DNA from 2 places in the Rhodoferax sp. GW821-FHT07G04 genome. Region 2 is predicted to be linked to the other one. Evidence: predicted binding sites of a transcription regulator. Region 2 holds the regulator's gene; the other holds the start of a gene.

Region 1 (4,658 bases), 1.2 Mb from region 2:
GGTTACCGCGTGGACACGGCTGGCAGCGTGCAGGAGGCTTTGCGCCTGATCAACGAACAGCGCTTTGACGTGGTCATCACCGATATGCGCCTGCCAGATGGCCTCGGCACTGAAATACTGGCGCATATGAAGGCCTTGCACCGCCCGGAACGCAGCATCGTCATCACGGCCCATGGTTCTGCTGAAAACGCCGTGGAGTCGCTGAAAGCGGGTGCCTTTGATTACCTCACCAAGCCGGTGGACCTGAAGCAGTTCCGCACGGCCATTGCGTCGGCCGTGCAGGGCTCGGCAGTACCCAAAACCGGCCCCGCCCGGCGCGCTACCGACGCCCGGCTCGCCGATCCCGGCACCACCAATGGCCGCGGCCCGTTGGCACTGGCCAAGCTGGCCGGTGATTCGGCAGCGATGCGCAGCGTCAAGGATCGCATCGTCAAGGTGGCGCGCAGCATGGCGCCGGTGCTGATACGCGGCGAGTCCGGTACCGGCAAAGAGCTGGTGGCCAGTGCCTTGCATGCCACCAGCCACCGCGCGGCTGGCCCTTGGGTCGCGGTCAATTGCAGCGCCATCCCGGAGAACCTGCTGGAGGCTGAGTTTTTTGGGGCCAAGAAAGGTGCCTATACCGGCTCCGTTCAGGACCGCGAAGGTTTTTTCCAGGCTGCCAAAGGCGGCACGCTGTTTCTTGACGAGATTGGCGACCTGCCCTTGGCCATGCAATCCAAACTGCTGCGCGCCATACAGGAGCGCTGCGTACGGCCAGTAGGCTCCAACCAGGAAGAGACCGTGGACGTCCGTATCGTCAGTGCGACCCACAAGGACCTGCCGGCCGAGGTAGCCGCAGGGCGCTTCCGCCAAGACCTTTTCTACCGGCTCAATGTCATCGACATCGTCATCCCGCCGCTGCGCGAGCGCAGCGAAGATTTGCCGGCCCTGTGCACGGCACTGCTGGCGCGGATTGCCGAAGAGTCCCAAATGGCCGTACCCGAATTGGCCCCGGGCAGCATGGAGCGATTGGCGCGGCTGCCCCTGCAAGGCAATGTGCGAGAGCTGGAAAACCTGCTGCACCGCGCCGTGGCGCTGTGCGACGGCGATACCCTGCAGCTGGACGATTTGCAATCGGGCGGCGGCAGTAGTCCTGTACTACCGGTCGAGCAGGCCACCGCCTTGGCTGAGCCAACGCAAGCGACCCATCCTTTGGCGCACCACGACATCATCTTGCCGACGGACCTGCAGAGCCATCTGGATCAACAGGAACGCGAAATCCTGGTCAAGAGCCTGAAAGAAACCAACTTCAATCGGACCTTGGCGGCCTCCCGCCTGGGTCTGAGTCTGCGCCAGATCCGCTACCGCATTGCGCGGCTGAAGATCGACGTCCCCCGCGACGACAGCCCCGATGAGTGACATGGGCGGTGGTGCAATGCACGCCGAAGCCTGGCCCCGTGGTCGCTGCCCATTTGCCCACTGGTTAGCCTCGCCGAATTTCGGCCCCAGACCTGCACAGGCGCAGATCGATTTACTCGTGCTTCACTCCATCAGCTTGCCGCCGGGCGTTTACGGCGGCCGGCAAGTGCAAGACCTCTTCACCAATCAGTTGGATTGGAATGCCCACCCCTATTTCAAGCAGATAGAAGGCTTGCAGGTGTCTGCCCACTTCTATGTGCGGCGCGACGGCCAGATCTGGCAATTTGTCAGCTGCGACGACCGCGCCTGGCATGCAGGTGCGTCCCAATACCGCGGTCGTTCCAACTGCAATGACGACTCCATCGGCATCGAGTTGGAGGGCTTGGAAGGGGAGTCTTTTGAGACAGCGCAGTACCAAGCCTTGGCCACGCTGTGCCCGGCACTGATGCAACGCTATCCGATTACCCACATCGCCGGGCATGAGCACATCGCGCCAGGCCGCAAAGCCGACCCGGGTCCCGGCTTCGATTGGATTTTGTTACAAAAATCTCTGGGGCTTGGAGATCAGTATTTTCCCGAAGGCGTAATGCAAAAGTAGGCGCGTTTGCGTCCAGTGTGCCGTCAGCATTCGCACAGCAAACCAGGCTTGCACAGATAAGTGGGCTGTTCGCACCGCGCGCAGCCATGCGGCCTTTGCGGCCAAATACGCCGGCAAGCCGCGTCAGCGCTGGCTTGATCAACACACAGCGCGATTCGACAAGGCCTGCGCGGCGGCGCGCCTTCGGCCATGTAATGCGCGCTGCCATCTGCTGCCATGCAGCACTTTTTGCGCGCCGCCGCCCGTTTGCCCGGTCAAGCCCGGGTACACTACCGGTAGTGGCTTGCAAGCACCGCACACCCTATATATAGTGTGCCCTGTCTCTACCGTCCTTTCGAACACTTCATACCCAAAGTCGGTCGCCGTGCCTTGCAAAGCCCAAGAAAAATAGCCATTTAGACGAGGAATACATGCAATCCGTTTCAAGCACCAGCACACACGCCCCCTCCGCCATGCTGTCCACACACAGCGATTCGGCGGCCGAAGGCAGCAGCGTCAACCACCTGGCCCATTACCAGATCATCCGCCGCAATGGCGCAGTTGTGCCTTTCGAGCCCAACAAGATTGCGGTGGCCATGATGAAGGCCTTCCTGGCTGTGCATGGCACCCAGGGTGCCGCGTCCGCCAGTGTGCGTGAAGTGGTCGAAGCCCTGACGCAGCAGGTCATCCGCGCGCTGGTACGCTCACGCCCCGGCGGCGGCACCTTCCATATTGAAGATGTCCAAGACCATGCCGAGTTGGGACTGATGCGTGGTGGCCACCATGAGATTGCACGGGCCTATGTCTTGTACCGCGAGCGCCGTGCCCAGGAGCGCGCCAAGCAAGTAGCCGATGTGGCGCCACAGACGCCTGTGCTACACGCCACCGAGGCCGGCCAGCGCGTGGTGCTGGATCTGAATCAACTCAAGAGCCGCATTGAAACCGCCTGCTCAGGCTTGGGGCAAGACGTCAAGGCCGAGCCCATTCTGGCCGAGACCATGCGCAACCTGTACGACGGCGTGCCCATGGACGAGGTGTACAAGGCGTCCATCCTGGCTGCCCGCACACTGATCGAAAAAGACCCCGACTACACCTACGCCACAGCACGTTTGCTGTTCCACACGATTTCACGCGAAGTACTGGGTCGCGACGTCGCGCCCGGCGAGATGGCCGCAGCCTATACCGATTACTTCCCCGGATTCATCAAACGCGGCATCAATGCCGAGTTGCTGGACGAGCGCCTGGCGCAATTCGACCTGCCGCGCCTGGGCGCAGCGCTGAAGCCCGAGCGCGACATGCAGTTTGACTACCTGGGCTTGCAAACCCTGTATGACCGCTACTTCCTGCACGAGGGCAAGACCCGCATCGAGATGCCGCAGGCCTTCTTCATGCGCGTGGCCATGGGCCTTTCGCTGAACGAGATCGACCGCGAAGCCCGCGCCATCGAGTTCTACGAAGTGCTGTCCCGCTTCGACTTCATGTCCAGCACGCCCACGCTGTTCAACAGCGGCACCCGCCGCTCGCAGCTCTCCAGCTGCTACCTGACCACGGTGCCTGATGACCTGGACGGCATCTACGAATCCATCAAGGAAAACGCGCTGCTGTCCAAGTTTGCTGGCGGCCTGGGTAATGACTGGACCCGCGTGCGGGCACTGGGTTCCCACATCAAGGGGACCAACGGCGAATCGCAAGGCGTAGTGCCCTTCCTGAAAGTCGTCAATGACACGGCCGTGGCCGTCAACCAGGGTGGCAAGCGCAAGGGCGCGGTCTGCACCTACCTGGAAACCTGGCACCTGGACATTGAAGAGTTCCTGGAGCTGCGCAAGAACACCGGCGATGACCGCCGCCGCACGCACGACATGAACACCGCAAACTGGATCCCCGATCTGTTCATGCGCCGTGTGATGGAGAAAGGCACATGGACGCTGTTCTCGCCCTCCAATGTGCCGGATCTGCACGACCTGTTTGGCGCCGACTTCGAAAAAGCCTATGTAGCCTACGAAGAGAAGGCCGCGCGCGGCGAGATCAAGCCCGCCCGCACCCTCCAGGCCACCGACCTGTGGCGCAAGATGCTGACCATGCTGTTCGAAACCGGCCATCCATGGATCACGTTCAAGGACGCCTGCAATGTGCGCTCGCCCCAGCAGCACGCCGGCGTCGTCCACTCCAGCAACCTGTGCACCGAGATCACGCTCAACACCTCGGACAGCGAAACCGCCGTCTGCAACCTGGGTTCGGTCAACCTGCGCCAGCACTTGAAAGAGGGCAAGCTGGACCACGACAAGCTCAAGCGCACCATCGCCACGGCCATGCGCATGCTGGACAACGTCATCGACATCAACTACTACGCGGTCAAGAAGGCACGCGACTCCAATATGCGCCACCGCCCGGTAGGCCTGGGTGTCATGGCCTTCCAGGACAGCCTGTACGAATTGCGCATTCCCTATGCCAGCGAAACCGCCGTGCAGTTTGCCGATGAGTCCATGGAAGCCATTTGCTACTACGCCTACTGGGCGTCGACCGAACTGGCCAAGGAGCGTGGCAAGTACTCCACCTTCAAGGGCTCGCTGTGGGACAAGGGCGTGCTGCCGTTGGACACGCTGGAGATGTTGTCCAGCGCGCGCGGCGGCTATGTCGAAGTGGACCGCTCTTCCACGCTGGACTGGGAAGCCCTGCGCAAGAA
Region 2 (4,658 bases):
GAACAGAACCTGAATCAACAGGCAATGCCAGTCTAATTGGCACCCTGGGTGATTGCAAATAGGCTTTTCAATGGATTTTGGGCCGGTGATTGGGAGATTTTTCGGCTCCCGGCAACCCTCCGGCAGCCCGCGCCAGGCCTAGGATTGCCGCTATAAACGATGAAAAATAGAATAACAAACCTATTTAATATTGTTGACTCGGTATATTTGAGCCCCATAGAATCCGCCCCATTCCTAGTTTTGCCTAGGGATTACCCGCAACCGCTGCCGAACCCGGCATATTCAAATCGCTGCACATGTCGAACCGACGCCGCAGGATATTGATAGCGTACCAACCCAAACGTGGTGTCTGAAGTCTTGCCGCGCTGTTTCAACAGCGCGACGGAACCCAGGCGCCCGCCTAAGAAGGAAGAGCTATGACAGCGACCGAAAAATTCACCAAGGGCATGGCAACATTCGCCAGCGATATCGCCCAAGGTTTCTTTGAAATCACGCACAACGGTTTTGCCCTGCTGGGCTTGGCCGTGATGTTTGCCGTGATCACCCTGACCGCAAGGCCAGAAATCCGCCAGGCAGGCGAAGTCCAGTTGATGAGCTGGCTGCAAACCCGCCAGGCCAGCGTGACCGGCATCACGCCTGACACCATTGCCGTGGAGCGTACAACCGCTACCAACCCCCAAAGCCTGCCCAAACAGCAGGCTGCCGTAGCCTTCTGGCTCAGCAAAAAGTACAACGTGGCTCCCGAGCCGCTGAGTGCCTTGGTAGCCGAGGCCTTTGAGGTCGGCAGCCGTGTCAAGATTGATCCCACGCTGATACTGGCTGTGATGGCCATTGAGTCGGGCTTCAATCCTTTTGCCCAAAGCGCCGTCGGTGCCCAGGGCCTGATGCAAGTCATGACCAAGATCCACAGCGACAAGTACATGGGCTTTGGTGGCAAGCTGGCCGCCTTTGACCCCGTGTCCAACCTGAGGGTCGGCGTCAAAGTGCTGCAAGAGTGCGTGGCCCGCGCCGGTTCGATCGAGGGGGGTCTGAAGCTCTACGTGGGCGCGGGCAACCTGGACGACGACAATGGCTATGCTGCCAAGGTCATCGCCGAGCACAACCGTCTGTTGCAGGTAGCCAATGGTCGCAATGCGCCGATCACTGCACCGCAGATCGTGCCAGTGACCCACCCTGCAGCACCGCTGGAAGCCACTGAAACGGTTGCCAGCAACTATTTCAGCTCGTAATTCACGGGTATTCGCGAGCCATGGGCCCGGTTCACCGGGCAGCATCGGGTAAACTCCACAGCGCACGCGACTGGCGATAGGCGCCCAAACCCTGCGGTTCGGGGCGCTGACGTGGGTTCACCACGGGGAAGCGTGCCGCGGCACCTGCACAGGTGCATGCGTTCAGCCGTTCGCCTGGGCAGCCCTTGTCGTATTTCGTCTCACCGTTCGAATGACAACAAGGTTCATTGTCTTAAAGGACTGCCATGTACCACCGCAATATCCTCGTCGAGCAAGCTGACCCTGAACTCTGGGCCGCCATCCAGGCCGAGAACGCCCGCCAGGAAGACCACATCGAGCTGATCGCCTCGGAAAACTACTGCTCCCCCGCCGTCATGGCCGCACAGGGCAGCCAGCTGACCAACAAATACGCCGAAGGCTACCCCGGCAAGCGCTACTACGGCGGCTGCGAGAACGTGGACGTGGTTGAACAACTCGCCATTGACCGCCTCAAGCAACTGTTTGGCGCCAATTTCGCCAACGTGCAGCCCAACTCAGGCTCGCAGGCCAACCAGGGCGCGTTCTTCGCCTTGCTGCAGCCCGGCGACACCATCATGGGCATGAGCCTGGCCGAAGGCGGCCACCTGACACACGGCATGCCCCTGAACATGAGCGGCAAGTGGTTCAACGTCATCTCCTACGGCCTGGACGCCCAGGAAGACATCGACTACGACGCCATGGAAGCCCTGGCCCGCGAGAAGAAACCCAAGCTCATCATCGCGGGCGCTTCGGCCTTCGCGCTGCGCATCGACTTCGAACGCTTCGGCAAGATCGCCAAGGAAATCGGCGCCTACTTCATGGTTGACATGGCCCACTACGCCGGCCTGGTGGCTGCGGGCGTCTATCCGAACCCCGTACCCTACGCCGACGTGGTCACGTCCACCACGCACAAGAGCCTGCGCGGCCCGCGCGGCGGCATCATCCTGACGAACGACGAGGCGATTGCCAAGAAGATCAACTCGGCCATTTTCCCCGGCATCCAGGGCGGCCCGTTGATGCACGTCATCGCCGGCAAGGCTGTGGCCTTCAAGGAAGCGCTGACACCCGAGTTCAAGGCCTACCAGGAACAAGTGGTCAAGAATGCCAAGGTGCTGGCCGATACGCTGACCGAGCGTGGCCTGCGCATTGTCTCCGGCCGCACCGAAAGCCACGTCATGCTGGTCGACCTGCGCCCCAAGAACATGACCGGCAAGGAAGCCGAGGCCGTGCTGGGCCAGGCCCACATGACCTGCAACAAGAACGGTATCCCCAACGACCCGCAAAAGCCCATGGTCACCAGCGGCATCCGCCTGGGCACCCCGGCCATGACCACCCGCGGCTTCAAGGAAGACGAGGTGCGCGCCACCGCGCACCTGATCGCCGACGTGCTGGACAACCCGCATGATGCGGCCACTATCGACGCCGTGCGGGCCAAGGTGCATGCCTTGACCTCGCGCTTCCCGGTCTACGGCTGAGCCCATGGACTGCATGATCACTACATTTTTGATAGCTGATCATGCATGTTTGGCGAGGGCTAGCGCGAAGTTAACCATAACTGCCCTAGCCGACTCCCTATGAAATGCCCCTTCTGCAGCCACTCCGAAACCCAGGTCGTGGAGACCCGGATAGCCGAGGACGGGGACTTCATTCGCCGCAGGCGCCAGTGTGGATCGTGCGAGAAGCGCTTCACCACCTATGAGCGCCCCGACGTCAACTACCCTGCCATCGTCAAGAAAGATGGCCGCCGTATCGAATACGAACGCGCGAAGCTGTTGGCGTCATTCAACTTAGCGCTGCGCAAACGCCCGGTCAGCACCGAGCAAATCGACAGCGCTATTGAACGCATTGAAGAGAAGTTACTGAACCTGGGCCTGCGCGAAGTCCAGTCCGCACGCATTGGTGAACTGGTCATGCGCGAGCTGAAAAAGCTCGACAAGGTGGCCTATGTACGCTTTGCCAGCGTGTACCGGAGTTTTGAGGATATTGACGACTTCAAGACACTGGTGGATGAGGTGAGGCGGTAGGGGTTATTACCCACCCTGGACAGCCTCTCGCACTACTTCCAGCACTCTGCCACGGTGCCTGTACCTGACGTACCCTTTTCACCAGTGTGCTTCACCCAAAGCACTGCGCACTTGGTATCCGTCCCGTTCGGTGTTGCCTCCAACGCGTAGGCGTTCGCACTAACGGCTACACCAGAAGCAGAACTAGCCGTTCCCAACGCGATGGAGTATTTTGGTGACTCCTGCGGAACACTTGAAAATCGTGCTGGCAAGGCCGCTGAAGTAAACGAGTTGTTCGTCGCGTAATACCGCTCCATGAACTGCTGCGCCTCCAGCAAGGCGGACCGGGCCGCAGCACGGTCCCCACGCAGCACATACGAGCGATAGCTTGGCAATGCAATGGCCAGCAAGATACCAACAATGGCCACCACAATCATCAACTCGATCAGAGTGAAGCCCGAAATGGCAGGCTTCTTCATGCTACGTACTGTTGTATCGGGGTGAGCCATGATCAATCTCTTTCAGTAGGTTATCAGCGGATAGGTGGGTTGATGATACGACGCCAAACACGCGTTCCACCCGAGCCGACGGGAATACAAACCGGCAATCCCATCGTCGCAGATTGGATACTGGACAGACAAGTATTAGCCTCTGGGCACAAGGGACTGGCCACACACTTTTGGCCCTTCTTGGAGCAAACCGCACCTGTGCAATCACCCTCCGGACCACCACCACCTATATCGGTCAACCGATTGTTGCCGCTCACACCCGCACTGCTTACTACGGCGTCCACACCATCAGCTTTCGTCGTGTAACCAATACCGAGGTTATCGCTGCCATTGGCAATGCCGTCTCCATTGGTATCGAAACTGCGGTTGGTTGGGTTGCTCCCTTGCTCAACCGGCACCAGAAGATTCAATGCCGTACCGGTACCTGATTCACAAGCCAATGGCGTTCCCTGTACGGGGGCCACGGAGCTGACCAAGGCCGTTGTGTACCCAACGACCTGCGACGGATAGATCACACGGCCGCCGGTAATCGTCGGACTCAAATCCATATACCACCCGCGCGATGTGCTCGTATAGTCCACGGTTGCGCCCGTTGCGGAGACAAAGGTTGTGCCAGACGCAGCACCAGTCCCTGCGAACGTTGATAGGGTGCGCACAACAAGGTTCGACCGGGTCAACGGGCGAGGCACGGAGTCGGCAGCCGCCAAAGCACCTGCGTCTTTGTCCCATACACCATACACCGTCTGAGTAGATGTATCACTTGCATCCGCCGTGCTGAACAACTTTCCGGTGCCAAATATCACCATGTAGCCGCCCAGCGAATGCCTATAAACCACGGGGCTGGAAGTAATCGGCTGCGCTGCATTGAGTGAGTCTTTTGCAGCAAACAAACCAGACGT

What was found. Region 2 encodes NrdR, which represses ribonucleotide reductase genes. Its sites were predicted from a motif close to CACNANATNTNGTG; they were not measured.
Region 1: the regulator NrdR is predicted to act here: its motif matches at 2,296-2,309, upstream of AC07OO_RS06075 (ribonucleoside-diphosphate reductase subunit alpha).

What each region holds. Positions count from the first base shown of each region.
Region 1 is NZ_JBWKQD010000001.1:1,321,758-1,326,415, forward strand. Features, by position in the region: gene AC07OO_RS06065 (sigma-54-dependent transcriptional regulator) at 1-1,398, shown strand, start outside; gene ampD (1,6-anhydro-N-acetylmuramyl-L-alanine amidase AmpD) at 1,415-1,996, shown strand; gene AC07OO_RS06075 (ribonucleoside-diphosphate reductase subunit alpha) at 2,407-4,658, shown strand, end outside.
Region 2 is NZ_JBWKQD010000001.1:156,821-161,478, forward strand. Features, by position in the region: gene AC07OO_RS00680 (lytic transglycosylase domain-containing protein) at 417-1,229, shown strand; ZMP/ZTP riboswitch at 1,286-1,416, shown strand; gene glyA (serine hydroxymethyltransferase) at 1,475-2,722, shown strand; gene nrdR (transcriptional regulator NrdR) at 2,822-3,271, shown strand; gene AC07OO_RS00695 (type IV pilin protein) at 3,304-3,729, opposite strand; gene AC07OO_RS00700 (PilC/PilY family type IV pilus protein) at 3,783-4,658, opposite strand, start outside.